2 regions of the Bacillus sp. 11B20 genome follow, and region 1 is predicted to be linked to the other one. Evidence: a T-box and tRNA genes for the amino acid it is inferred to sense, from the RefSeq annotation. Region 1 holds a T-box; the other holds one or more tRNA genes.
What was found. The T-box of region 1 lies ahead of proS (proline--tRNA ligase). A T-box ahead of a tRNA ligase gene usually reads a tRNA of that ligase, here a tRNA-Pro.
Positions count from the first base shown of each region.

Region 2: it encodes a tRNA-Pro, which carries the amino acid that the T-box ahead of proS (proline--tRNA ligase) is inferred to sense. The anticodon was not compared.

Region 1 is NZ_JBLZWZ010000005.1:45,969-60,605, reverse strand. It holds gene ACN6NB_RS01170 (iron-containing alcohol dehydrogenase family protein) at 1-934, shown strand, start outside; gene ACN6NB_RS01165 (aldo/keto reductase) at 971-1,798, opposite strand; gene ACN6NB_RS01160 (DUF5301 domain-containing protein) at 1,880-2,296, opposite strand; gene ACN6NB_RS01155 (2-thiouracil desulfurase family protein) at 2,327-2,785, opposite strand; gene ACN6NB_RS01150 (hypothetical protein) at 2,782-3,012, opposite strand; gene ACN6NB_RS01145 (MarR family transcriptional regulator) at 3,124-3,582, opposite strand; gene ACN6NB_RS01140 (GNAT family N-acetyltransferase) at 3,781-4,548, shown strand; gene ACN6NB_RS01135 (MFS transporter) at 4,654-5,826, opposite strand; purine riboswitch at 5,904-6,003, opposite strand; T-box leader at 6,153-6,348, shown strand; gene proS (proline--tRNA ligase) at 6,392-7,825, shown strand; gene ACN6NB_RS01125 (hypothetical protein) at 7,968-8,144, shown strand; gene ACN6NB_RS01120 (sulfite exporter TauE/SafE family protein) at 8,180-8,956, opposite strand; gene ACN6NB_RS01115 (sulfurtransferase TusA family protein) at 9,015-9,245, opposite strand; gene ACN6NB_RS01110 (MBL fold metallo-hydrolase) at 9,279-10,406, opposite strand; gene ACN6NB_RS01105 (sulfurtransferase TusA family protein) at 10,422-10,982, opposite strand; gene ACN6NB_RS01100 (rhodanese-like domain-containing protein) at 11,029-11,382, opposite strand; gene ACN6NB_RS01095 (DsrE/DsrF/DrsH-like family protein) at 11,397-11,879, opposite strand; gene ACN6NB_RS01090 (metal-sensitive transcriptional regulator) at 12,004-12,264, opposite strand; partial or broken gene ACN6NB_RS01085 (hypothetical protein) at 12,451-12,956, shown strand; gene ACN6NB_RS01080 (transglutaminase-like domain-containing protein) at 12,997-13,605, shown strand; gene ACN6NB_RS01075 (helix-turn-helix transcriptional regulator) at 13,747-14,583, opposite strand.
Region 2 is NZ_JBLZWZ010000008.1:886,432-901,068, forward strand. It holds gene ACN6NB_RS13925 (cytochrome ubiquinol oxidase subunit I) at 1-91, shown strand, start outside; gene ACN6NB_RS13930 (cytochrome d ubiquinol oxidase subunit II) at 114-1,160, shown strand; gene ACN6NB_RS13935 (DUF1540 domain-containing protein) at 1,229-1,387, shown strand; gene ACN6NB_RS13940 (hypothetical protein) at 1,413-1,604, shown strand; gene menC (o-succinylbenzoate synthase) at 1,710-2,834, opposite strand; gene ACN6NB_RS13950 (o-succinylbenzoate--CoA ligase) at 2,821-4,281, opposite strand; gene menB (1,4-dihydroxy-2-naphthoyl-CoA synthase) at 4,355-5,173, opposite strand; gene menH (2-succinyl-6-hydroxy-2,4-cyclohexadiene-1-carboxylate synthase) at 5,188-6,015, opposite strand; gene menD (2-succinyl-5-enolpyruvyl-6-hydroxy-3-cyclohexene-1-carboxylic-acid synthase) at 5,997-7,742, opposite strand; gene ACN6NB_RS13970 (isochorismate synthase) at 7,735-9,153, opposite strand; gene ACN6NB_RS13975 (1,4-dihydroxy-2-naphthoate polyprenyltransferase) at 9,532-10,470, shown strand; gene ACN6NB_RS13980 (TraR/DksA C4-type zinc finger protein) at 10,588-11,322, shown strand; gene ACN6NB_RS13985 (TspO/MBR family protein) at 11,409-11,885, shown strand; tRNA gene ACN6NB_RS13990 (tRNA-Glu) at 11,963-12,034, opposite strand; tRNA gene ACN6NB_RS13995 (tRNA-Ser) at 12,042-12,132, opposite strand; tRNA gene ACN6NB_RS14000 (tRNA-Asn) at 12,136-12,210, opposite strand; tRNA gene ACN6NB_RS14005 (tRNA-Ile) at 12,217-12,293, opposite strand; tRNA gene ACN6NB_RS14010 (tRNA-Gly) at 12,311-12,384, opposite strand; tRNA gene ACN6NB_RS14015 (tRNA-His) at 12,396-12,471, opposite strand; tRNA gene ACN6NB_RS14020 (tRNA-Phe) at 12,497-12,569, opposite strand; tRNA gene ACN6NB_RS14025 (tRNA-Asp) at 12,588-12,664, opposite strand; tRNA gene ACN6NB_RS14030 (tRNA-Met) at 12,669-12,745, opposite strand; tRNA gene ACN6NB_RS14035 (tRNA-Ser) at 12,769-12,861, opposite strand; tRNA gene ACN6NB_RS14040 (tRNA-Ile) at 12,869-12,945, opposite strand; tRNA gene ACN6NB_RS14045 (tRNA-Met) at 12,950-13,023, opposite strand; tRNA gene ACN6NB_RS14050 (tRNA-Ala) at 13,049-13,121, opposite strand; tRNA gene ACN6NB_RS14055 (tRNA-Pro) at 13,130-13,206, opposite strand; tRNA gene ACN6NB_RS14060 (tRNA-Arg) at 13,214-13,290, opposite strand; tRNA gene ACN6NB_RS14065 (tRNA-Leu) at 13,301-13,386, opposite strand; tRNA gene ACN6NB_RS14070 (tRNA-Gly) at 13,399-13,470, opposite strand; tRNA gene ACN6NB_RS14075 (tRNA-Leu) at 13,501-13,583, opposite strand; tRNA gene ACN6NB_RS14080 (tRNA-Lys) at 13,592-13,667, opposite strand; tRNA gene ACN6NB_RS14085 (tRNA-Thr) at 13,705-13,780, opposite strand; tRNA gene ACN6NB_RS14090 (tRNA-Val) at 13,814-13,889, opposite strand; rRNA gene rrf (5S ribosomal RNA) at 14,438-14,553, opposite strand.

The sequences.
Region 1 (14,637 bases):
CGAGTGGCCTGTCATTCAGCACAAAGGATACAGTTCACCCAATGCGGTCACACGGATCGCAGAAGAGCTTAACGGGTCAGATGTGATTATCGGCATCGGAGGCGGAACGATTTTAGATACCGCCAAATCAGTTGCAGATGCTCTTCAAATCGAAGTTATCATGGTACCAACGATTCCCGGCACCTGTGCTGCTTCTACACCACTCAGCGTCATTTATGATGAAAAGGGCAATTTCATGAGAGTAGATTATCATAAACGATCCAGCTACCTCACCGTAATTGACCATACTTTTTTGCTTTCCTCTCCTCTTTCCTACCTTCAAAGCGGAATTGGTGATACGCTGGCAAAATGGTATGAAGCGGAAGCGATTATTCGTAACACAAAAAGCGCCTTGCCGCTCATGGTGCATGCTGCATTAAAGCAGGCTGTATATGTTCGAGACATTCTTCTTTCTCATAGTGAAGAAGCGGTGAACAGCTTAAAAACAGGTCAATTTTCACAAGCATTTGCAGATGTGACAGATACGATTATTACGTTAGCCGGAACAGTCGGAGGCTATGGGGGACGTTATGGAAGAATGGCAGGAGCCCATGCCGTTCATAATGGATTGACATTTATTGAAGAAACGCATCATGTGTTACATGGACAAAAAGTGGCTTATGGCATCCTTGTCCAGCTTGCCGCAGAAAACCGAATGTCCGAGGTAGAGGAATTACTTGAACTCTACCAAACACTTGGATTACCTAAAAATATGCGCGATCTTGGTATTACAACTCAGCTGGACGAGGCGGCACTTACAGTGGCAAACCATGCTGCACGTAAAAATGAAACCTTTTGTTTGATTGGAGACTATGATAAAGAAAAGATTATCGACGCCATTCAAATCATTGAGACCTTTCAACCTCAAAAAATGTCTACACATGAAGGCAAATAAAAAAGCACAGGCATCGCACCTGTGCTTTTCTTTCGATTAAAAATTAAAGTTATCTGGATCTGGACCTGTGCGCTCATCTTCATTGAGCTGATCAATGACACCCATCTCATGTGTGGACAGCTCGAAATCGAAGACTTGTGTGTTTTCGATGATTCGGCTCTTCGTCACAGATTTTGGAATGGTGATAATGCCGTGCTGTAAGTCCCAGCGAAGAATCACTTGCGCTACTGACTTGTCATGTTTTTTCGCGATATCCTGAAGAACAGGATGGTTTAGAAGCTTCCCGCTTCCTAATGGCGACCACGCCTCTACATGAATTCCTTTCGATTTGCAGTAGTCTCGTAAAGGCTCCTGCGTCAGCTTCGGATGCAGCTCGATTTGATTCACCATTGGCACAACTTCTGCCTCTTCCAATAAATCCTCTAAATGATGCTGATGGAAATTACACACTCCGATCGCTCGAACGCGTCCATCCTTATATAGTTTTTCTAGCGCTTTCCATGTTTCTTTATATTTGCCTTCAACAGGCCAATGAATTAAATAAAGGTCTAATACATCTAGCCCCAGCTTGTTCATACTTGTTTCAAAGGCTTCGAGTGTTGATTCATAGCCTTGATCATTATTCCAGACCTTCGTCGTAATGAATAGATCATCGCGAGAGATGCCTGATTGCTGAATGGCTTTGCCTACCCCTTCTTCATTTTGATAGGCTGCTGCTGTATCAATGCTGCGATAGCCCGCTTCAAGAGCGTCTTTGACGGCATTTACAGCCTCATCTCCATCTTTTACTTGCCATACACCAAAGCCTAGCTTCGGCATTTTTACTCCGTTTGCTAATGTGACTGTATCTGTTAATCCACTCATCAAACAAACCTCCGCTTCCTTTTTACTTACCAAGCACTATACCCGAATTTTCTATTGATCATGCATGACATTCTGACTGAGTTATTTGATATATTTTCCCATATCAACTTGATTGGCGTCAACGATTTGATATTCGCTGGTTTGATCTTTTGTTTTAGAAAAATCATATATCTCTAAAAAGCTTTGATCATAAAAGACAAATCCATAAATTTCTTTTTCGTTCTCATACACTCTAATCCAATAAGACTCTTTTGAGGCTTTTTTAACCTCATTCGTTTTCTTTAATTTCACACCTGAAAATTCCTTCAGCAGCTTTTGAATATCCTCTTTCTTTTCCACCATAACACGCTCATTATCATGCTCAATTTGAATCGAAGTCACCTTGTTTTGATCAATTGAGGCCACATCATCAAAAGAGTATGTTTTTGCATTGATTATAAAATAAAGACCAATTCCTAATAAAATAATGACGACTAAACCAATGATCCACTTTTTCAATCTAACTCCTCCTTCTATTCACCACACCTATCAAAACAGCGAAATCCAATCATCCTCCTCAGAGAAAACCCGAATCCCATGCTGTTTTAGCAAGGCGGATGTCACACCATCCCCAGTTTTTGTCCTGCCGTTAAAATCACCGCGATAAATCATCCGGCTGCCGCAGGAAGGGCTGTACTCTTTTAACACAACTGCTGTCGCTTTCAGAGACTGAACCTGTTCCAGCGTGGCCGTCGCACCTTTTACATACATCTCCGTGACATCAGTTCCATGCACATCAATCACGGAGGCGAGACCCTGTAATACATCATGTCCGTCTCCGCCAATGATTTCCGCGGGAGGTCTTGGCGTGGAGAAACCGCCAAGCAGCTCAGGACAAACTGTGACTGCCTTTCCCTCTTGAACAAGCTCTTCAATACGCTGATCTAATCGATGGCTGCCATTATAACGAACCTTCAACCCAGCAAGACAAGCACTGACGACAATCATGTATGTTCCTCACTTTTTTTGCTGACTTTAAAATAAATACAGACAGGCAAGAAACATATCGTATTCACCAAAAAGGGCAGAGCACAATACAAAGCAGCAGCCCAAATTGATCCTTCAACTCCTGTGATGCCAAAAAAGTAAACAAATAATAGCAAGCTGACAAACAATCCCACGAATGGCATGATGAATGCGTATTTTTTATAATTTTCTATCATTTCTTTCTCCAATGAGGCTTCCTCCCTTTCATCACGGCCAAGAACAACGTTAATATATGTTAATTTTACCATAAAAAAACCGAAACCATCATCTCCTTTTGTGCGATGGTTTCGGTTTTTTATCTATATCTTTTCTTTCCAAGCCTTTAAGAAGCGCTCAATGACTTGTAATTCATCCTCATGAAACTGATGGAGAAATTCTAAATAAGACGTGACGGCTTTATCATGTAGTTCATCATGCAACGCAGCCAATTGCTGCCCTTCCTCGGTCAAAGAATAATAGACAGATTTCTTATCCCCTTGCCGGTGACAATAGTCCACCATGCCTTTTTCAATTAGTTTTTTCACGGCCTTTGTAATTGCTGGCTTTGATAGTTTCAGTTGTTGAGATAGAAATGTATTATTTGATTCGTTTGGATTGGCTTGAATCATGGATAAAATGTGAAGCTGTGTGAGTGTCCATTCTTGTTTGAGTGTATCAGTCGTGGTAATCAGTGGGTCTGTTGGATCATTCCGTCTCTTTTCCCTATGCATAATCAGATCTTGAATCGCTTTTAATACAATCTGCTCTTTTGTTTCCATCTGAACCTCCACTCTTAACTGGTTAATAAAATGGTACTAATAATTAAGAAAGGAGTCAAAAGAAATGTCGACGCGAGTAAAATAATAGGTCAACAGACCCGAAAATTACATATGTACTTTTTTACTAGATTCCCCTCATCCTGTCACATGCTATAATCATGATATCATCCAATTTATCATAATGAAAAGGTGAGCTAAATGAAACCCGAACAACAAATGGCCATTCGCCAATTAGAAGAAAAGATACACCTGTTTTCTTCTGCTGTGAACGGAACCTTTCTCTCAACTGACGATTTCGTTCTATCCAATACTCATATATCGACTGACACGTTCAATTTGCTCTTACCCACATCAGCTCAAATCCAAGATCCGAAAAAAGTGAAAGCAGCCATTGAACACATGCGGTCACAGAAACTCATCTTCAGCACATGGATCGATCACCATTTACTCCATCCTGATTGGGCTGACTTATTGAAGGAATATGAGCTTCAAGAGGTCGAACGCAATACCATCATGATGCTTGAGCATACAGGTGATATTGATCCAGTCACATCCTCATCACTTACAATCAAGGAAGTACTTGATGAGCAGACACTCTTTGATTACAAACATATCTTTATTGAACTATTCAAAGGGTCGACTGAGGCCGCCGCCTTAGAAGTTTATTTCCAGCGTTTTTCGATTGAAGCATTACACTCAAAAGCCCGCATGTTCGTGGGATATGAACACCATAAGCCGGTCACAACAGGCTTATTATTCGAGACAAACGACAGCTACGGTATTTATGATGTCATAACAAGGGCAGAACACCGCGGAAAAGGACTTGGCAGTGACATGTTTCATTACCTTCTAACCCAGACAGAGAATAAACAAAAGTGTGTCATCTTACAAGCATCAGCGGACGGCAAAAATATTTACCAACGTGCCGGCTTCCAACCAATCAGCGAAATGGCCGTTTTTGAATAGAATGGTATTTTGAATTTGAAATGAACATAAAAAAGCTGCCTATCTTTAGGCAGCCATAGATTGTTGACAAAGGCTAAAATGATCTTGATTTTAGCCCTTTGTCTTCTATTCAGCATGATGCTGACGATCCATATAAAGCGGCGGTCTCTTAAGCGAAATCACCGCACAGCTAAAGGCAATCAGTACAAACACAGCACCGAATTTAGCCAGATCAACAGATGAACCGGTCATCGTAAACATGACTCCGCCAACCGCTGATCCAATCGAAATGCCGATTTGCAAGGCCGATGTATTTAAGCTCTGCTGAATATCCGACGTGACCGGATCTGTTTGAATCAAATAGCTCTGCAAAGCAGGCGTCAATGCCCAGCTGAGCGCACCCCAAAGGACAACCATCACCATAAAGAGCGCGAACACACCCGCTGTATAAGGAATGGTAAACATGACAACCGCAAACGCTATTGTCACAAGCAAAATGGCTTTCCCTGAACCCAGTCTGTCACTCAGCCAGCCGCCAAACCCATTCCCGCCTATAGACGCAAGCCCGAAGACCAAATAACAAATACTAATCCAAAACGGGGTCATATGCAGAACTTCCATCAGAAATGGCGTGAAATAAGAATAAAGCATATAATGTCCTGCAAGCATAAACAAACTAATCAGGTGTGCACTAAAAATTTTCGGATGCCCTAAAGAACGAATCTGCTCTCTAAGAGGCGTGACTTTTTCAACAGGCATTTTTTCCAATAGAAAATAGATCAGCACCATCGATATGGCAGAAAGAATACTGATTCCTAAAAACATCACTCTCCAGCCAAAGCTCTCTGTAATAAAAATACCGATCGGTACACCGAGAACAAGTGAAGAACTAATTCCTATAAAAATCAATCCTAATGCTTTTGCACGATGCGCTGGTTCCACTAATTTGGCAGTGATCGTCAAAGATAACACCACCACAAGCGCTGTGCTCATTGCGATCAATACCCGTGAGATCATCACAAGGGCAAAGGTCGAACTAAAATAAGTGAACACATTTCCTAATGTAAACACCAATAACGCGATTAAATAAAGACGCTTTCGTTCGATTTTGGCTGTTGCAGTCAGCAGCACGGGTGCTGAAATGGCATACACAATCGCAAATACCGTAATGAGCTGCCCCGCTGTTGCCAGAGACACATTCAAATCCTCTGCAAGGCTTGGCAAAATGCCCCCGACCACAAGCTCAACTAATCCAACCGCAAAAGTAGAAACGGCTAATAAATATACTCTCCAGTTCATGTCTAACATCCCTTCTCTATATCATCGCTTTCACTTTTGATACAGGGTGCAGACAAACAAAAAAACCCTGATTACAAAAAAGGAAAGCGCGCTTTTGTAATCAGGATTTATCGGATCCTGGTAGAAACCCTCAAACCATATTATTGAGGTTATACAAGTCTATTTTTTTCTTCAAATATATTAGCATAGCCTTTCATAACTCGCAAGCTGTAAAAATAGAAAAATACTGCCATTCCAATCCTTAAGCAAAAGGAGCCAAAAAGGGAATCAGAACAACTTGCTTTCTCCCCCATTTACAGGTAAACTGATGAAAAATCAACGAACAAGGATCAACGTAGATCTGGAATAGTAGCTTGAATCGATCTTTAACAGAGAGGGAACGGTGCTGAGAAGTTCCTACTGACATCTTCAAGTGAACCTGCCGATTTAGTTCTGTTTCATACAGCGGTTCATACCGTTATCATGATTGAGTGTAAAGCTGTGCTTTAAATTAGGGTGGTACCACCAGGAATGGTCCCTAACTTAAAGTACAGCTTTTTTGATTTTTAAAAAGGAGGAACCTGCAATGTCAAAGAAACAATTTGTTGAGAAAATTACAAGCATGGAAGACGACTTTGCCCAATGGTATACAGATGTTGTCACAAAGGCGCGGCTCGTCGATTATTCAAGCGTGAGAGGCAGTATGATCATTCAGCCGTACGGCTTTAAAATCTGGGAGAATATTCGCGACGAACTTGACCGCCAGATTAAAGAAACGGGTCATGAGAATGTCTATATGCCGCTCTTTATCCCAGAGAGCCTGCTGCAGCAGGAAAAAGATCATATCGAAGGCTTTGCTCCTGAAGTGGCGTGGGTCACACATGGCGGTGAATCCGAATTACAAGAAAGGCTCTGCGTCAGACCAACCTCTGAAGTGCTGTTCGCTGAGCATTATAAAAACATTATTCATTCCTACCGCGATTTACCAAAGCTATATAACCAATGGGCCAATGTCGTCCGCTGGGAAAAGACAACACGTCCCTTCCTTAGAACCCTTGAATTCCTATGGCAGGAAGGACACACGTGCCATGAGACTGAGCAAGAAGCGATTGAAGAAACAGAAAGAATGCTTCACACTTACGCTTCTCTTTGCGAAGATCTCCTTGCCATTCCTGTCATTAAAGGGAGAAAAACAGAGAAGGAAAAATTCGCCGGCGCTCGCTTCACCTATACAGTCGAAAGCTTGATGCATGATGGAAAAGCGCTCCAAACTGCCACTTCTCATTTCTTCGGGAACGGATTTGCAAAGGCGTTTGGCATTGAATTTTTAAACCGTGAAGGAAAACTAGAGCATGTCCAACAGACTTCATGGGGCTTCACAACAAGAATTATCGGCGCTATGATCATGGTGCATGGCGACGACAGAGGGCTTGTCCTCCCGCCAAATATTGCGCCAACCCAAGTGCGTATCGTGCCAATCGCTTCTCATAAAGAAGGTGTCCTCGATCATGCCTATGAATTAAAGGATCGACTCGCCCGCATCGCACGTGCTGACATCGATGCAAGCGATAAACAGCCTGGCTGGAAATTCAACGAGTGTGAAATGCAGGGTATTCCGCTACGTGTAGAAGTAGGACCAAAGGATATCGAAAAAGGACAGGTGATGCTCGCACGACGAGACACTGGTGAAAAGCAAGCCGTCACATTAGATGCCCTTGAACAAACCATCACAGCAATGCTTGAAGACATTCAGCGGACCATGTACGAAAAGGCGAAGGAACGATTACATGAAAAAACATCACAAGCCCTCACAATCGAAGACATTGAGCAAATTCTTGCAGAAGAAAACCGATTGATTAAAGCCATGTGGTGCGGTGACGAAGCCTGTGAAAACGATATTAAAGAAAGAACAGGTGCGACCTCACGCTGTATCCCATTTGAACAGGAAACCATTTCTGACACATGTGTCTGCTGCGGAAAGCCTGCATCTGATATGGTGTTCTGGGCGAAAGCCTATTAAGAATATGAACGATAAAGAAGCATCTCAGGATGCTTCTTTTTTTGTTAAAAAGACCCAAACACCCATTGACCTCACCTGCATGATCCCCTATAATCCATATTAATATAATCGGTTTTTAAGACTTTAACTGGAGTGGTGATATATGAAACGCTGGCCCTCATTCTTTGCCGAACGCTGTCCTAAATGTAGAACAGCATTAGAAGTCTCAAAGTCCAATGCCCTGCAAGGCAAAGTCGTGAAAACATGTCCCAACCTTCATTATCAAAAAGAGTACCACCCCGCACTAGAAACGTATATCGAGCACGATGACGTCAAATAAAAAAGACCAACACGTTTGCTCTGTTGGTCTTTCTTTTATAAAATATCCAGCCAAATTTTGACCGCTGTCGCTGTAATCATTATAGCAAGTGCCCATTGCAAATAGACGGCGTTGATTTTCTGACCGACCTTAGCACCAAGCGGAGCGGCTGCCAAACTTGCGGCCATCAGCACAATCGCAGGAAGAAGCATGACTTGACCCGTCAATACCTTTCCAGTCGATGCGCCTATAGCAGAAAGAAATGTAATCGCAAGTGACGACGCTATCGTCATCCGTACAGGAATTTTTAAAATAGACAGCATGACAGGCACTAAAATAAATGCACCGCCTGCGCCTAATACCCCGGAAACACTGCCAATTACAAAGGCAATACCTGATGCCAGTCCTTTATGAAAAGTGACTTCACCCTCTGCGTCTGCACGCTGTCCTTTTTTCGGAATCAGCATGAGAATAACCGCCACAATGGCAAGTAATCCATAGACGAGGTTCATCCCTTTCTCTGGCATAAAATGTGATACATAACTGCCTAATAAGCTGCCCGCCAATATACTGCTTCCCATATATAAAATCAGCGAGCGATGTAAATATCCGCTTTTCCGATACGCCAGTACACCACCCAGCGTCGAAAAAAGCACTTGAATGGCGCCAATCCCTGAAACCTCGTGTGCTGATAATGCCATCACACCGAGAAGAGGAGGGATATAAAGCAGCATGGGATAGTTGATCACAGATCCGCCGATCCCCACCATTCCTGATAAGAAGGAACCAATACATCCGATGATAAAAAGTGTAATCAAAAACGCAAAATCCACGCTGGTCTCCTCCTTTGCAAAAGGAAAAGGGGATCTTCAGCAGATACCCCTACATCCTTTAGGACCCTTTTCTCATCCAGAACTTCAGCACGTGACCTTCTTCTGTCTGCGTGATCAATTCATGTCCGCTTGACTTCGCCCATGCAGCTAAGTCAGCTTTAGCCCCTTTATCTGTTGCATGTATTTCTAAAACTTGACCTTCCGCCAAGTCGTTCATTTTTTTCTTCGTTCGAATAATCGGCATTGGGCATGCAAGCCCTGTTACGTCTAATAGTTGATCAGATGTCATTTGATCGTTCCTCTTTTCTTATTTTATTGGACATTATCGAATCGCACAACGGTTTGGACCAATTTCCATTACCCGCTGTTCTTCATCGTCTGGAGTCAATTTCCCCATATTGGTATACCGGATGTCTTGATAGGCATTTGGCTGTGCAGGAAGATTCTTCGTGACCATTTGTCTAAATGCATCTTCGTCTTCAATGTTCAGTCCATGATTTTCTTCAAATAAAACGCCAAGTTCCTTCCAAACGCTTCCGTCTTCATTCACTTCTTCCATGACCATGAAATGCGCAGGTAAAACAATTAATTCTTTCGAAAGCGCCATATATCGGTCATAAAGTGTTTCTCTCAAATCACCTACCCAGTCCTCCGCCAGTCCAGCGAGATCAGGTCTTCCGATAGAATCAACGAACAGAATATCACCCGAAATAAGAAATTGATTGTCTACGATAAAAGATGTTGAGCCGATCGTATGTCCCGGGGAATAAAGAGGGTGAATGTCAATGGAAGACGTCCCAATTGTTATCCGCTGTCCTTCTTCAAGATGTTTGTACTCAAAGGTTACCTCTTCTGCATCTTTTGGTGGCAGCCAGTAAGCAGCTCCTGTCTGATCAGCTAGTTTTTTCCCACCAGAAATATGATCCGCATGAAGGTGAGTATCCAGCACATGCGCCACCGAAACATCATGCTTTTTCGCAAAATCGATATAGACCTCCGTCATTCGAGCAGCATCCACAACCGCAGCTTCTCCATTGGACATGATCATATAGGACAGACACCCTTTGCCCATCCGTACAAATTGATACAGCTCTCCACCGCCGCTTAAATCACCAATCTTCACTGGCTCGACATGCTCACTCCATGCCTTCATACCACCTTGTAAATAACTGACCGTTCTGCCCGCCTCTGACAGCATCTCCGCCACCATAATAGAGGAGCCCTCTTTGGCACACACAACTAGCACTTCTCGGTCTGTTGGTACTTTCTCGACCATATCCTCTACGCCATCGAGAAGCTCAAAGTAAGGTACATTGACATAATCAACGGCTTTTCCTTCAATCTTCCAGTCCTGTACATCTGATTCGTTTCGTACATCTAACAAAAAGATGGGCTCTTTGTTGATAATCTTTTTTGTTAACTGTTCTGCTGTCATTTCTTTTACAGACATCGTTTTATTCAGCTCCTATTTTTCAATCTCTCCTGCCCAGCTGTTCATGCCTGGCACTATATTCACTAATTGTTGAAATCCTTTTTCTTTTAACTTTTGCGCGGCTAATTCACTTCTTCTGCCTGAATGACAGATGAGGTAAATAAGCGTATCCTGGCTCAATTCTTCTGCACGGTGTTCGACTTCTCCAAGAGGGATGTGAACAGCTCCTGGAATATGCCCCGCCTCGTATTCATCCAGTTCTCGTACATCTAAAATAAACAAAGATTGATCTTCTTTTACCTTCTGTTGGAACGTATTCAAAGGCATTTCCGAAATCATTGACTCCCCTTCTTTCTCTTGCACTCCACCTTTACGTATCAAATGATGAAGCACCTGTCCTTCTACTTTTGTTCCTAAAAATTCGTGGCCGGCACTCTTTGACCATGCCGCTAGATCCGCTGCTGATCCTTTATCGGTAGCTTGCACCTCAAGCACGTCTCCTGGTAATAGCTCATTCATTTGTTTTTTTGTTTTCACAATCGGCATCGGACATGCCAATCCTTTTGCATCTAAAATGACAGTTGGTTGCTGCACGTGATGTCCTCCTTTATATAGGGGTGGGGGTATATTTTATACATACTTAATGCCAAGCATTCATGCCACCCTTGATATTCGTAATTTGTGTAAATCCTTGCTTCTTCAATATTTTAGCTGCCTGCATACTTCTCATCCCGCTTTGGCATATCACATAGACCTCTTTGTCTTTCGCAAGCTGATTTGCTCGTTCTTTTAGCTGAGGTAATGGGATGTTGCGAAATCCTTTAATATGGTTTGTTTGAAATTCTACAGGAGACCGAACGTCAATCAGTTGTTGATGCTGCCTACGCAATTGAGGTTTCATATCGGCTGCATCCATTTGTTTTACACCCTTTACAGGAAGAAAACGGCTCACCAGCAAACCAATGACAATGATGATCAAAAGTGTTTGAATCATTTGTTAACACCTCACTAGATAAATAAATTCACATTCCCAATTTCAGCCTCTGCTAAATACGCCGCCACACCAGCATATTGAATATCATCTAATAATTCTTTCTCCTGCAATCCTAAAAGGTCCATCGTCATTGTACATGCCACGAGGTTAATCTCCTGTTCCTTCGCCATATCAATAAGCTGCGGCAAAGTCATAGCATTGTGCTTTTTGATCACGTGCTTAATCATCTTTGGGCCCATTCCAGCAAAATTCATCTTTGAAATGCCCATTCGATCAGCCCCGCGCGGCATCATCTTGCCAAACATTTTTTCTAAAAAACCTTTTTTCATTGGCACCATCTCATCCTTGCGCAAGGCATTCAGCCCCCAAAACGTATGAAAAATTGTTACCTCATGATCATAGGCTGCTGCACCATTGGCAATAATGTAAGCCGCCATCGCTTTATCATAATCTCCACTAAATAGCACAATCGTCGTGCGTTTTTTCTGTTCTTCCATTCTGCTCCTCCTTTTTCAATTACCCTTGGGGGTATATATAAAATAAAAAATATATACATATACCGGTAAGGGTATATTATAACAAGTAAAAAAATCCGTCAACCTCCAAAGGCTGATGAATTTCTTACCGGCTTTTCACCAATAGCTCAACCGCTTCTTTCACAAGACCCTCCGTATCCTTGCCTTGTTCAAGACTTTCACGGACACATTGTTCAAGATTTGTACTCACAATCACACCCATTGCACGATCAATGGCATTGCGTGATGCAGACAGCTGCGTCACCACCTCGCGGCAATCCTTTCCCTGCTCCATCATCGCAAGAACCCCTTTAATCTGCCCCTCAATCCGGCGAAGACGATTCTTCATCTGCTGATTATATTCCATTCGCAAGTACCCCTTTCTATTGAATTCCTATGAACAGATAGTATACCCTAAGAGGTATTTAGTCAAACGACTTGTCCTTCTCTTTTGTAGAGAACGTATGTGAAAATAATTGCACATTCCACCATTTATTGATAAAAAGAAAATAATCAACGAACGAGAAATCATTGAAAGAAAAGAGGGAAACTTATGACTTTACAGCATTATATTGGATCAAACAAAGAACTGCCGCTTGGGACCATTGGTCAAAATCCTACCTATAAACCACTCTCTGAACTCAATATCAAATTGTTTGATCAAAAACAAAAAAAGCACAAAACCTATCAAAAAGAAGATCCTTTGATAGAAGTATTCGAAACAGAAGAGGATTTCGAAGGCATTCACATTGATAATTTAGATCCTTTCTATGAAACGGTAAGAAACAAATTCACGCATCCTTTTGTTTATGAATTAGACATCATTCATTCTCTTCGTGCACTTTTTAAATTCATTGAAAAAGAGCTTTCAAAAGGAGAAACATCGAAATCTATTCTTGTCTAAATGAACTCGAAACGAAAGAAAAGGATGATCGATTGGATGTAGAAATTGACCTAAGCAAAAAACGGTTTGGAAAACATATCTATTTTAAAGACATCAATGAACTGATTGATATGTTTGAGTTAGAAAACTTACAATATGTGTTGGTGAAGAAATAGACCTCCTGCGGTAAAAGTATAGAGAAAAGGAGACACTATCATGAACTTGACATGTGAATCTAAAAATTTTGATGATTATTTATGTGAACTAGCTGAAGTTGATTATTCTCATCCTCTTATTCGAGCAAAATCAAATGAACTTTTCAACCCTTTGCAGACAGAAATAGAAAAAGCAAAAGCAGCCTCTGAGTTTGTTCGAGATGAAATTCCCCATACATGGGATATCCAATCCAAACGAGTGACTTGTCATGCATCTGAGGTATTAACTTATAAAGAGGGAATTTGCTATGCAAAGTCCAACCTATTAGCTGCTCTATTGCGCTCACAAGGAATACCCACAGGTTTCTGTTACCAGCGGTTAATGTTGTTCGATACGCCAGATAAAGGATATTGTATTCACGCATTAAATGCTGTATTTTTTCATTCACTTAATAAATGGATTCGATTAGACTCTCGCGGCAACAAAACAGGAATTGATGCTCAATTCTCACTTGATCATGAAAGATTAGCTTTTCATACTCAACAAGAATTAGATGAAGTCGACTATCCTTTGATATATGTTAAACCACATCCAAAAACAATGAGCGTTTTAAAAGAACATACAGATGCGCTTGAGATGTATAAACATCATTTACCAGAAACGATATAGGCTTAGGGGGACAAATAACTTCGACAAAGCCAAACGTGAAAATAAACCAGTGCTTATCAGCATCGGTTATGCCCACTTGTCGCTGACGGCATAGGATCTATTTTATATTTAATGGCCATAATAACTTCATCCAAATGAAACCTAGCCTTCAATTAAACGTTTCAACTTAAGCTCCGTATCAGTATCCTCAACTGGAGTATAGACACTGCATCTTAAATCAGTATCCCCATACACTTGTAATGAAGTGAGGTTAAACAACATTTTACCTGCCTTAGCATGACGAAATTCAATTAATACTTCAGGCGCATAGCTGATCTCATTTTCATTCCAAATTTTACGAAACTCAGGATATGCCTGCTCCATTTCTTCTATAAATTGCTCATACCAGTCATCAGCTACATACTGTCCATAATACGTTCTAAATATGGCAATATATCCTCTAACAAAATGCTCCCAATTCACGGCTAGACTTTTAAATTCCTTTCTTGCGAATAGTAAGCGTATGATATTCCTTTCTGACGGGATGATTTGTTCAAAGTCCAAAAATACATTAGCTGCTGCTTGATTCCACCCAACAATTTGACTTCTTCTATCAGATATAATCGTTGGGCAATAACGAAGCTCCTGCAACATTTTCACTAAAGCCGGACTGATTTCCTTCTCATTCTCAATGATAAAGGATTGTTTCACTCCTTCCTCTAACGCTAAAGCGTACAAATATCTCCTTTCATCGTTATTTAATTGTAATGCTCGAGAAATCGCATCTAATACCGAAGTAGATACTTTTATATCTCTGCCTTGCTCTAACCATGTATACCAAGTAAGACTCACACCGGCTAGTTGAGCCACTTCTTCTCTTCTTAGTCCTGGTGTTCTTCTGCGGGTTCCTACAGGTAAACCAACCATTTGAGGAGTGATTTTCGAACGTTGATTCTTTAGAAATTCTGATAAAGCTTGAAGTCTAGTTTCAGGTTTCATGAAGATCTCCCTTTAAAATATTATTAATTATACTAGGATAAACAACAACTTGTA
Region 2 (14,637 bases), on a different contig from region 1:
TCTCATCTTAGGCATAGCAACCGTTATTGTGCTGACGTACTACTTTAGGAAACATACGATTGAAGAAGACCTACGGTTAACAGAATCTTAAAAAGGGAGCGATCTTGATGCAAATGGATGTTACAACTGATGCGCTCATTGCAATCACCATCTTATGGGGATTCGTTTTTATCTATGCAGTGATGGCATCAATGGATTTCGGCGCAGGATTTTGGTCGATGATTTATATGAATAGAGAACAAACAAAGGCAGCTAATATCGCGAATAAGTATCTTTCTCCAACTTGGGAAGTGACAAACGTTTTTATTGTGGCCATCGTTGTCGCATTGTTCAGCCTGTTTCCAGGTGCGACCTTTGTACTTGGTACCGTTTTATTAATACCCGGCAGCATCATCTTATTGCTTCTTGCACTACGAAGCGGGTTTCTCGTGTTTTCTCATTCACTGCCTAAGAAATACCGAAAAGCGGTGACTTATATTTCAGGGATCAGCGGCTTTATCATTCCGTCCATCCTGATCATGGTTCTCCCAATTACCCATGGTGGATTTATCTTTCAGGAGAACAACGTCTACTCTTTAGATCTTGGACTGGTTTTTACAAGTGCAAATGTTTATTCTTTTGTCGGCTTTGCCATCTTCAGTACCCTTTTTCTTTCGTCCTTGCTTTTAGCTGATTTCTCTAATGTAGCTAATGAAGATGAAGCTTACAGCATTTATAGAAGAGGGGCGCTCATTACAGGTCCACTTTCACTCATGATGGCCTTTTTTATCATGCTGACATTACGAAGCGAGGCGAATTGGCTGTTCACAAAAATGATGCAGAACATCCCTATTCTTCTTGTATCTCTCCTAATGTTCCTGCTAGCAGGACTAGCTCTATTTTTACCAAACAGCCGTTTTAAGCATCGGAAAGGGAGACCACGCCTTGCCGTCATTGCGATTACCATTCAATATTTCTTAGCAAGCTATGTGTACGGGCGTGCTCACTTGCCTTACATGGCCTATCCAGATATTACAATTATGTCTGGATTTACAGACCCTGTCACATTTAGGGCATTATTTATCACCTATATTGTAGGTTTTATCATCTTATTTCCTGGGTTCTATTTCTTCTGGAAATTATTTATGAAGGATAAGCGCTATATTCGTCAGGAAGATTAACATGAATGGACGAGCTTCATTTCGGTTACATTATAGATGAAAGACATACTCAAAAGGAGGTCATCTGTATGAGTCAAAAAATCCTTTGTGAAGTCAATAACTGTTCCTATTGGAATACTGGAAACCGCTGTGGTGCAGATGCAATCTATGTCGTCAGCCACACAGGAAATACGGCTGAGAAAAGTGAAGAAACGGATTGTAAAACGTTTAAACCACAAGATCTTTAAGTCTCATTAAAGGAGGCGCTTCAATTTGAAACACGATCGGCTGCTTCAAACGTTTTTTGACGAAATTCATGACGCGGATGAAGCCGCATTCCATCAAGCCGCTCACTCCTTTTTAAACCTTTGGGATTATGAATATGGACATGCAGCAAACATGCCCAATGAAATGCATCAGTATATCGGACAGCTTGCTTATGACAGCGAGCTGGTAGAAGAGTAAGAAAGAGCGGTTCACCGCTCTTTCTTTTTGTTCAGACAGGAAGGAAAAACTTTCCCTCACTATACATCCATTCTATTGGATAAGCAAAAGGTGATTTCTTCGTTTTTATCTCACAAAATCATGTTTTGTAAACACGTCGATTTTATCTGAAAACGAACGGAGCGCTTGGTAATCAACTTCCACGCCCATTCCTGGCGAGCGAGGCACCTCAATAAATCCATTTTCAACCTTAATTTCAGGAAAAATGATATCCTGCTCCCAAAATTTTGACGAAGCTGAAATATCACCGGGAATTGTAAATTGAGGAAGTGAAGCAAGTGCCACGTTCTGCGCGCGGGAAATACCTGTTTCAATCATCCCCCCGCACCATAACGGAATTTTATGCTCCTTACTGAACGTATGAATTTTAAGAGCCTCTGTCAGTCCGCCAACTCGTGAAGGCTTCACATTAATAATTTGACAGCTGCCAAGCTCTACAGCTTTTCTGGCATCATCTAAAGAACAAATACTTTCATCTAAACAAATCGGCGTTTTTAAATGCTTTTGCAAATGGCGATGGTCCACAATATCATCTGCAGCTAGAGGCTGTTCAATCATTAATAAGCGAATATCATCGAGCTGCTTAAGCTTGCTAATATCTTTTAATTCATAAGCAGAGTTTGCATCTGCCATTAATGGCAGCTCAGGAAAAGACTCTCTGATCTTTTGAAGAAGTCCAATATCTTGTCCCGGTTTAATTTTTACCTTCACCCGCTGATAGCCTTGATCAACAAATTGCTGAATTTGCTCAAGCATATCGTCAATAGGGCCTAACCCCGCCACAACACCAGATGGTATTCTATCTTTTGTGCCGCCTAATACATCGCGTAAAGACTTATTCTCACGCTTCGCATAAATATCCCAAACAGCCGCTTCAATGCCTGCTTTGGCCATCCTATTGCCTTTAAATTGATACAGACTGTCCGGTATTTCTGAAGGATGTGTAAAGGTGCGTGTCAGCACGTTCGGGATAAAGAAAGCCCTCAGCATATGATAGCAAGTCTCAATTGTTTCTTCTGTATACCACGGAGAAGAAAAAGCAGATACCTCTCCCCATCCAGTCAATCCTGTTTGATCCTTTACTTCAACAATAATAAACTCACGCTCTGAAATGGTTCCAAGACTTGTTGTAAATGGTTGTTTAAGCTTCATCGTGACATGATATAAAATTACTCGTTCAATTTGAATCATTTGAAAACCCCTTTGATCTGAGTCTGTGCCTTTGCAATTTATTCGACGCATTTCTTGGGAGCTCATCCACAAAGTGAAAAGCGGCGGGCCATTTATATTTGGCTAAATGCGACTCACATAAAGCATAGAGCTCATTCTCCGGTATCTTATCATCTGTTACAAGGAAAGCAGCCGGTACCTCTCCCCATCTATCATCATACATACCCGTTACTCCGGCTTCCTTTACATGCGGATGTGTTAGAAGCACCGCTTCAATTTCCGCAGGATAAATATTTTCTCCGCCAGAAATAATCAAATCTGAACGGCGGTCAAGCACAAATAAGAACCCTTCCTCATCCACATAGCCAATATCACCCGTCTTCAGCCAGCCCTCATGAAAGGCAGCCGCGGTCGCTTCTTCACGGTAAAGGTATCCTTTCATCACATTTGCACCTTTCACCATAATTTCGCCATGCTCAAAAGGACGGCAAATGCGATCACCATCTTGAATTTTCAGCTCACACCCAAAAAGAGGTTTTCCCGCTGACCCAAGCTTCTCTACACTAAATTCAGGTGCAAGCGTCACAATTTGTGAACAGGTTTCTGTCATACCGTACGATTGAAAGACAGGAAAGCCCTTCTCTTTGCTTTCTTGGAGCATCGCATAAGGCGCAGGTCCTCCGCCTAATAAAAGACAACGCAAAGAAGACGGACATTCTTCTAGTCTGCTTAATAACCGAGATAACATCGTCTGCACAACAGAAATCATCGTCACACGATGCCGTTCAATAGAATCCTTTACTTCATCAACGTCAAACTTCTGATGAAGCACGACTGTCATTCCATAGATTACAGACTTAAATAAGGCAGATAAACCGCTAATATGAAAAAGAGGCAGGGCAATGAGCCAGCGGTCATCCTCTCTGAGACCCATATTCAATGCAGAGGAAACAGCACTATGAAAATGATTGCCAAACGTTTGCTCTACACCTTTTGGACGTCCTGTTGTCCCAGATGTATACATGATGGTTGCTGTTTCATTCAAATCAAATTCGCTCTCGATCTTTTTTTCATGGCCTTTCCCTGGTTCAGGTAAAGTTTCCATTGTATAAACGGGTAAATCACCCTCATGATCGCTCGCATAAATAGATTCCGTTAATAACGCCGCTGCTTTTGCATCTTCTAGCTGATAGCGCCTTTCAGCTTTTGTCAGCTTATTATTCAATAGCACGATTTTTAATCCTAATAAAAAACACGCATGTACAAGCATCACCATGTGAGGATGATTGTTCATCAAAAGCGCAACTGTTTCCCCTTTTTTCAATGATGCCTGTGCAAGTCTATTTGAAAGCTCGTCCGCTTCTTGAGCTAATTCGTGAAATGTCCACTCTTTCTCTTGATAAATAAGTGCGACTCGATCTGGTGTTAAATAGGCACGGTGCAGCAGCCAATTAGGTTGCTTCATCATGAGACACCTCCTTTTCGTAAAAGAAAACAGCTTAGTCTGATGCACTAAGCTGTTGTTCATTAATATCATTGAATCAAGGGAAACGCGGGAACTGACCGAAGTCCGGCTTGCGTTTTTCCTTAAAGGAATCGCGTCCTTCTTTTGCTTCATCTGTTGTGTAATAAAGAAGTGTCGCATCTCCTGCAAATTGCTGAATTCCAGCTAATCCATCCGTATCTGCGTTAAATGCAGCCTTCAAGAATCGTAAAGCAGTCGGGCTCTTTTCTAGCATTTCCTCACACCACTTTACTGTTTCCTCTTCAAGCTGATCTAATGGGACAACTGTGTTAACAAGTCCCATATCAAGCGCTTCTTGTGCATTGTATTGACGGCATAAGTACCAGATTTCTCTTGCTTTCTTATGGCCGACAATACGTGCAAGGTAGCCTGAACCGTAACCGGCATCAAAGCTGCCTACTTTTGGACCTGTTTGTCCAAAAATCGCATTATCTGCTGCAATTGTCAGATCACATACTATGTGGAGAACGTGTCCGCCTCCGATTGCATAACCTGCAACCATCGCAACAACCGGTTTTGGAATGACACGAATCAAACGCTGTAAGTCTAATACATTTAGACGTGGAATTTGATCGTCTCCTACATAACCGCCATGGCCACGGACTTTTTGGTCTCCACCAGAACAGAATGCTTTTCCGCCAGCACCTGCAAGTACGATCACACCAACTTCTGAATTATCACGAGCTCGTGAAAATGCATCGATTAATTCACTAACAGTCTTTGGGGTAAACGCGTTATGTACGTGTGGACGATTAATCGTAATCTTTGCGATCCCATTATACGTTTCATATAAAATTTCGTCATACTGACGCTCAGTTTGCCATTCAATAGCCATCAATATTTCCTCCTCTAATCTTGCGCTAAAATAAACTCACTTACTATTTTACCAAAAAAATGTGGTTGTTCCACATGAACTGTATGCCCAGCATGCTCAGCCAAAATGAATTGACTTCCTTTCAGCTCCTGCTGCATACGTTTGCCGATATGGCAGAACTTTTCATCAAGCGTTCCGCAAATGAGCAAAACAGGCAAATGAATATGCTTTAATGCCTTCCAAACAGAGGGCTGTGAACCTGTTCCAATTCCTTCTAAGCTGCGAGCAAGCCCAAGAGGATTCGCTTTGAGTCTTCCCTCTCTCAGTTGAGCCTGCTTTTCCGCTGATAAAGCTTTCTGCGAAGCAAACAAAGGAATGCTCTCCCAAAAATCCACAAACTTCACTAAGCCTTCATGCCTGATTTTTTGGGCGAGCTGATGATCATGCTTCAGTCTTGCCATCCGCTCTTTAAAAGTGCGAAGCCCTGGAGACGTACTCTCAAGGATCAATTTATTGACACGATCTGGATAACGAGTGGCAAATGATAAAGCAATACGCCCTCCCATAGAATATCCGAGAATATTCACTTTGTGAAGCTTTAATTGGTTTAAAATCTCTGCAAGATCTGCCAGCTGCTGAGACATCGCATATCTTCTCACACTTTCTGGCGAGTCCGTACGCCCATGTCCGAGCAAGCTGACCTGAATCAGTCTTGTATTCTCCAAATTAGCATTCAAGAACGTCCAAGACGCTGCACTTCCAGTGAAGCCGTGTAAGCATAATGTGGCATTTGCTGCCGATGGGTTCTGATCCACCACTTCGTACGCTACCCCATCACGCATTCTTATGATGAGAGAAGGCATTCTTTTTTCACTTCTTCCAATATGTCATCCATCATTTGACGATGCTTGTCTACACGGGAATGACGATCTGTTTCAATTTCAATTAAATGAAGCCCAGGTTCATCGATATGCGCCATATACACATCATGCAACTCTTGTTTCGTTGCGGGTTTCGAATAGGTTCCCCCATATAACCTCGATGCATACTCAAAATTCAGTCCTGTCGGCGTTCCAAAGAGCTTTTCATAATACGGTTCATCAGACGCCTGCGGAAGGAAAGAAAAGATACCTCCCCCATCATTGTTTATCAAAACAACTGTCAAAGGAATGTCCATCAGCTTAGCTGCAAGCAGACCGTTCATATCATGGTAAAATGATAAATCTCCAATGACCAAAGTGACAGGCTGCTTCAAAGCTGCATACGTGCCAAGTGCTGTAGACACAACGCCGTCAATGCCATTTGCTCCGCGATTCGCCATCATTCGAAAAGGCTTGGACTGAGTTTCAAAAAATGTATCTACATCACGAATCGGCATACTATTTCCGATAAAAAGGACGCTCTCCTTTGGCAAGAGGTGCTGAAGCTGACGGTACACATTCCCTTCAAAGGACAAATCCTCATCTGAATAGCTGGCTGCATTCGTTCTGAATGAAGAATTAGCATTCTGCCATCGGTTTAAGAAACTTGTCTCTTTACGTTGTACTGCTTGATTTAATACTGCTTCTACAAAAGCAGAGACAGTACTTTCAATGACGTATGAAGCACTTAACCCAGGATCACGGAAACCTCCGGCAGCATCTACAACAATCTGCTTCACTTCCGCATGTTTTTCCAGCCACTTGAATAAAGGCTTAGATACAGGCATCGGTCCAAAACGAATGACCATATCCGGTAAGAGATGCTGCTGTAATGCCTCATCTTTTAATAAAGAATCATACGCATCGATAATGAGATCTTCATTTTCATGCCCGTTGCGCAAAAGAGAAAGCGGGTCAGCTAAAATAGGTAAATGCAGGGCTTTCGAAAGGCGTAAAACCGCCTCTTTTTCTTCCTGTGTATGAAGTTCACCAGCCACAATCAGTCCCTTTTTGGATTCGTTCATGACGGTCGCGATTTCAGACATCACCCGATCATTAGGGAAAGCCTGACCTGATGCTAATACCTTTTTCGTATCCTCTTTTTCTCGCGCGAAAGGATCAATAGACAGATCAGGAAGCAATGGCTCTCTCAGAGGTACATTGACCTGAACAGGCCCCTTTGGCTCCTGCATCGACATGTGATTTGCTCTCGCAGCTGCCGCCTGAACATAACGCAGCATCGTTTGACTGTCCTCCGGCAATGCTAAGTCTGTGAACCATTTAACAAACTTACCGAATAAGAATTGCTGATCAATCGCTTGAGGTGCCCCAACTTCCCTCAATTCGTGCGGCCGATCAGCAGTTAAAACAATAAGAGGTACACGAGAATAATGCGCCTCTACAACGGCTGGATAAAAGTTAGCAGCTGCCGTACCTGATGTACAAATAAGCAGCACTGGTGATTGACTTGCTTTTGCAAGACCAAGCGCATAAAAAGCAGCAGACCGTTCGTCCACTAAAACATGGACATGGATGTCTTGATGAGCAAGGGCCAGCATCGCAAGCGGAGTTGATCGAGAACCAGGACAGACAACTGCCTCTTTCACACCACCTTGGACGAATTCATCCATCAATCTGCCTATATATGTTGTCATGATGTGATTATTCAATAGGATGACCTCCAAGAGCAGACAGCATTGGTCTTAACTTCACTTGTGTTTCTTCATACTCCTGCTTTGCAAGGGAATCCTCTACAATTCCGCAGCCAGCGAACAAACGAACACGGTCTTCCTCAATAAGACCTGACCGAATGGCTACAGCAAATTCTCCATTATCCTGAGAATCAATCCAGCCTACGGGCGCTGCATACCAGCCGCGCTTGAGCGGTTCGATTTCACGAATCACTTCAACCGCCATTTCCTTTGGATATCCGCCTAGTGCCGGCGTCGGATGGAGCTGCTCAATTAATGAAAAGAGGGAACAGCTGCTTTTAATTTCTCCCACAATCGGTGTAAACAAATGCTGAATGTTTTTTGTTTTATAAAGACTTGGTTGATTTGGTTTATGCACGTGAAGGCAATTCGCTTCAAATGCTTGCTCAATCATATTGACAACAATTTGATGTTCAATCAAATTCTTCTCATCATGCAGCAGTTCCTCGCCTAATGCGTGATCCTCCGCTTCATCTTTTCCGCGAACAATGGAGCCTGCTAAACAGGAGGAAAAGACCTCTCCTCCGCTTTTTTTCACTAAGCGTTCCGGCGTGGCTCCGACAAATGCTTGTCTTCCCTGTTCAACCGCAAATACATAACTCGTTGTTTGATGCTTTAATAATTCCGCTAATAGTGGAGCGAGTTCAATTTGATTTTTATAGTGAAGCAAGACTTCTCTTGCTAAAACAACCTTTTCATATTCGTTTGCACGAATGTGGTCTGTCGCTTCTTCGATCGCCTTCATCCATTCCTTCACATCCAGCTCTTCCACATGAACAAGTTCAGCTTGTCCACCAGTCCGAACTGGCAATGTCTCGAAACGAGAGGCTTTTTGTTCTAATTCCTGAATAAGCTGATGAACGTTCCCATCCACCTGCTTCCACTCATTGATCGTAAGAAAACTGCCTTCTTTTGAGACAGTCAGCATGATCGATGGCACAAAAAAATGAGCCTCGCCAAATGCTTCCCAATGACGCGCCTTCTCTTCATACGGATCAAACGAGAATCCTCCAAATAAAAGCGGACCAACAGCCGCTTGCTTTAACTCCTTTTCATCATGAAAATGGAACATGTGCTGCTTGAGCTGTTCCCATTCTTGATGGACTATATCGAATCGTTCCTTGCCTTGCTCAGATGATTTAATGACGGCCGCTCTGCCAAGTCCAGAAAAAATCATTTGGCTTTCTGGATCAGACCAAAAAAACCGCTCGCCTAAAAAATCCGCTTCGCCGCTTTGGAAAAAGGCAAGAGGATCCAGATCGTCAACTCTTCTGGAGTAGCTTATCAAAACAGCATGGTTGACGTTATTCGCTTCTTCTAATGTCGCAAGCGCTTCCTGCCGGAAAGTACTTTGCACTGTTGTCACCATGATACATTCCTCCAAAATCCATGAATTACATAAAAAATAAAAACATAATGAAAAAATACATGAACATTCGAATATGTCGAATGACCTGCTTTTCTATTATAAACCTTAACAGATGAACTTAGTAAAGAAAACAGCTTCTAAAACCTCGAATCCTTATTATATCACGCTTTCAAGATTTTTTCGCTCTTGCTTATTGAAACGAGAGCATCTAAAGCAAAATGGCAGGACCGTTCTAAAATCAAGCTTTCCTTCGATATGGCAACGATTAGCAAACATCTTTTTCCCGATTCATCGCATCAATATATTGACACCTTTTTGAACTTTGCTAAACTGGAATTTGGACGTGTACGTATTTTTTTATTTAAAGGAGTATATTTTATGCAGCATCAATCGATATCAGATCAGCTTTCACCAATAAAGCCTGATAAAAACTGGCGAATTTGGTGGAATTTACTACGACCGCATACACTAACAGCGGCATTTATTCCCGTTACTTTAGGAACTGTTTTAGCACTTCCAAGTGGTCAAATACATGTTGGGCTATTTTTAGCCATGCTGTTTGCATCTATGTTTATCCAAATCGCAACAAACATGTTTAATGAGTACTTTGATTATGTTCGCGGGCTGGACAACGAGAAATCTGTCGGCATCGGCGGAGCCATTGTAAGAAACGGTGTGAAGCCAAAGACAGTCCTCAGCCTCGCTTATGCACTATTTGCACTTTCTTTATTACTTGGGGTCTATATTTGCATGATGTCTAGCTGGTGGATTGCATTAATAGGACTTATTTGTATGGCAGCAGGCTATTTCTATACTGGCGGCCCTGTACCAATTGCATATACACCGTTTGGAGAACTTGTTTCAGGTGCTTTTATGGGATTAGGGATTATCCTGATAAGTTTTTATATCCAAACAGGCACTCTGACGTCTAAAGCTGTTCTCGTCTCACTACCAATTTCTATTTTAGTTGGTGCCATCTTACTGTCGAACAATATCCGTGATTTAGACGGGGATAAGGAAAATGGACGAAAAACACTTGCCATCCTTGCTGGACGTAAAGCTGCAGTGAACATTTTACTTTCCATGTTTTTGGTATCATATGTACTCATTTTTGTTTATATCTTCACAGATATCGTCGGTCTTTGGAGTCTTCTTGTTTTACTCAGTGTGCCAAAAGCCTATACAGCCATTAAAGAGTTTAAGCAAAAAGAAAAACCGATTGAATTAATGAATGCCATGAAATCTACAGCTCAAACCAATACATTTTTTGGTTTTCTGCTGACGATCGCTTTGATCTTACAATACTATATCGCGTAACAAAGAACGCCTGCAGCCGCAGGCGTTTTTTAATTAGGAATTGCTTCAAATTGGAACTAGTCTTACATACAAAATTGCTCATACTAACAATATGTTTGATATGAAAGGATGATCGCTTTGTTGTCAAAAGACGAATTACATCATTTGAAGCAGCGCCTTCTCGATGAAAAAAAAGAACTTGAAGCCAAAAGCCATGACGATGAACAGAAAGTATCCTTTCCTTACGATTCAGTCGGAGAACTGTCTGCCTATGATAACCACCCGGGCGATCAAGGGACAGAGCTGTTCGAGCGTGGGAAAGATATTGCTTTAAACAGCTTGGAACATGAACATATGTTAGATATCGATGAAGCACTTCAAGCCATTGCAGACGGCTCTTATGGACTATGCAAGGTCTGTAAGGCCCCTATTCCAAAGGAACGCTTAGAAGCCTTGCCTACTGCCGTCACATGCACAGAGCACTCAAAAGAACAGACCGTTTCACAAAACCGTCCGATTGAAGAGGATTTATTAAGTCCGCCAGCTGGACAATTTGAAAATGAAGAAAGTGCTGCGTACGACGGAGAGGATGCCTACCAAGACGTAGAACGCTACGGAAACTCTGATACCCCGTCTGATATGGAATTCCCACCTTTGACATACGATGATGTGTATACACAATCAGAAGATGAAGATTATGTGGAGGACTACGAAGGATTCGCAGCTGCTGATATTGAAGGAAAAGCAAGCAAGGTGTATCCGAACAAAGCACACGAGGCCTATGAAGAAGCATTAGACGAAGAAGGTGTCATGACAGTATTTGGTGACTTGAAACCGTACGAGGAAGAACCTTATACAGAAGAAAATCATTAGTCCCCTCATATTGGGGGCTTTATGTTTATATCATGTAATGATTGGGAAATCACTTTAAGAGTGAATTTGATTGGAGGAGATTCTTGATGGCTAGAAAAAGTATCATTTGGGCGATTGTCGTCTTCTTTATTACATACGCACTATTCTCTATTGCCGGATTTTTGTTCCCCATCGACAGAGAATGGTATGACGCATTAAATAAACCAGAATGGACACCTGGTGGCGGTGTGATTGGTGCTGTGTGGGCTGTCTTATTTGCACTCATCTCATTGTCCGCAGCGATCATTTATGGAAAATATGGATTCCAAAAAATCACTTTACCATTTTGGATTCTTTTCCTTTTAAATTACGTATTCAATCAAGCCTTTAGCTTTTTTCAATTTACACAAAAGGATTTGTTTGTGGCTACGATCGACTGCCTGCTCGTTGCACTGACAGCACTTGCACTTGTCATCGTCTCACGTAAACTAAGCAAAGTCGTTCCAATTTTACTGATCCCTTATGTCTTATGGGGCTTCTTTGCGACATACTTGTCTTATACGATCTATTCCATGAATATGTAAAAAAAGACCGCCATGATAGCGGTCTTTCGTTTTGAAGAAAACAAAAAAGAGATCTTTGACAAGATCTCTTTTAAAAATGACCCGTACGGGATTCGAACCCGTGTTACCGCCGTGAAAGGGCGGTGTCTTAACCGCTTGACCAACGGGCCAGATCAATGGCGGAGAAGGAGGGATTTGAACCCTCGCGCCGCTTACGCGACCTACACCCTTAGCAGGGGCGCCTCTTCAGCCACTTGAGTACTTCTCCATTTGGCTCCGCAGGTAGGATTCGAACCTACGACCGATCGGTTAACAGCCGATAGCTCTACCACTGAGCTACTGCGGAAGATCATGGTGGGCCTGAGTGGACTCGAACCACCGACCTCACGCTTATCAGGCGTGCGCTCTAACCAGCTGAGCTACAGGCCCATGAACAGATATACAAATGGAGCGGGTGATGGGAATCGAACCCACGACATCAGCTTGGAAGGCTGAGGTTTTACCACTAAACTACACCCGCAAAAATATGTATGGGGCGATTGATGGGAATCGAACCCACGAGTGCCAGAGCCACAATCTGGTGCGTTAACCACTTCGCCACAACCGCCATACTATGAATATTTTTATAAAAGTGGCTCGGGACGGAATCGAACCGCCGACACACGGATTTTCAGTCCGTTGCTCTACCAACTGAGCTACCGAGCCAAGTATTCTTTTGAAAAATGGCGGTCCGGACGGGACTCGAACCCGCGACCTCCTGCGTGACAGGCAGGCATTCTAACCAACTGAACTACCGGACCATTTTGGTTGCGGGGGCAGGATTTGAACCTGCGACCTTCGGGTTATGAGCCCGACGAGCTACCGAACTGCTCCACCCCGCGATGATATGGTTTTTTAAAAAATATGGCGGAGGAAGAGGGATTCGAACCCCCGCGGGCTTTGACACCCCTGTCGGTTTTCAAGACCGATCCCTTCAGCCGGACTTGGGTATTCCTCCGTATAGATGGTGGACCTTGTAGGACTCGAACCTACGACCGGACGGTTATGAGCCGTCTGCTCTAACCAACTGAGCTAAAGGTCCTTTATAGCGGCGGAGGGGATCGAACCCCCGACCTCACGGGTATGAACCGTACGCTCTAGCCAGCTGAGCTACACCGCCATGATCAAAACAATCTTTTAAAAAGTGGAGCCTAGCGGGATCGAACCGCTGACCTCCTGCGTGCAAGGCAGGCGCTCTCCCAGCTGAGCTAAGGCCCCATAAAAGATGGTCGGGAAGACAGGATTCGAACCTGCGACCCCTTGGTCCCAAACCAAGTGCTCTACCAAGCTGAGCTACTTCCCGATCTTAATGGCGCGCCCGAGAGGAGTCGAACCCCTAACCTTTTGATCCGTAGTCAAACGCTCTATCCAATTGAGCTACGGGCGCTTATTTATAATGCCGAGGGCCGGACTTGAACCGGCACGGTAGTCACCTACCGCAGGATTTTAAGTCCTGTGTGTCTGCCAATTCCACCACCCCGGCGTGGATGGTATAAGCGGAAGACGGGATTCGAACCCGCGACCCCCACCTTGGCAAGGTGGTGTTCTACCACTGAACTACTTCCGCATTACAGGATTTCTTTATTTTATTTGGCAATGCGGGTGAAGGGACTTGAACCCCCACGTCATAAAGACACTAGATCCTAAGTCTAGCGCGTCTGCCAATTCCGCCACACCCGCATGAAACATGGTGAGCCATGAAGGACTCGAACCTTCGACCCTCTGATTAAAAGTCAGATGCTCTACCAACTGAGCTAATGGCTCGCTTTAAAAGCGACTTGTCTATCTTACCATATGAAAGTGGTGCCGGCAAGAGGACTTGAACCCCCAACCTACTGATTACAAGTCAGTTGCTCTACCAGTTGAGCTACACCGGCTTTATCTATCCTAACATTATGTAAGAATAAATATGGTGGAGGATGACGGGCTCGAACCGCCGACCCTCTGCTTGTAAGGCAGATGCTCTCCCAGCTGAGCTAATCCTCCACTATGTAAGAATCTCTCGATCCGACAAAGATTATTATATACAGGTTTTAATCATTTGTAAAGGCTATATTAAAAAAATTTTATTTCAATTTTCATTGCGTTATTTTTTAACAAAAGATCGTCATATCACCTATTCATACAGCTGCTGTTCAACGTTCAGCAGGTGAGCTTCTCTTCTCTATATTCTCTTTCAAAACGTTCAATTCCTTTAGAAATATTAGCAGTCTTTCATTTTTATACTTTAATGATATAGGTATCTCTTTAGACGTAAAGCATTTATAGAAATCGAATAGGCTTACACATCTTCAATTTAATTAAAGATATATGGAATGCGCCTATATAAGCTCATACTCTGTCTCTCTATTGTTTTGTATAGATAAGGTTTTATGCCATGAACATCTTTAGGTTCAAGTGTTTCACATGCTACGCTTGGACATAAGAAGGTGCGACGATCTTTCATCAAACAAATGGTATAAGATAAAGTATGATGTATGACCCTCAATCAGCACAAAAAAGACCAGTTCCAAATGGAACTGATCCTGATAGAAGCTTGGCGGCGTCCTACTCTCACAGGGGGAAACCCCCAACTACCATCGGCGCTGAAGAGCTTAACTTCCGTGTTCGGTATGGGAACGGGTGTGACCTCTTCGCTATCGCCACCAAACCTGATGGAGAGAATGTTCTCTCAAAACTAGATAACAATGTTCATGCTTCACAATAGAATATAGGTTAAGTCCTCGATCTATTA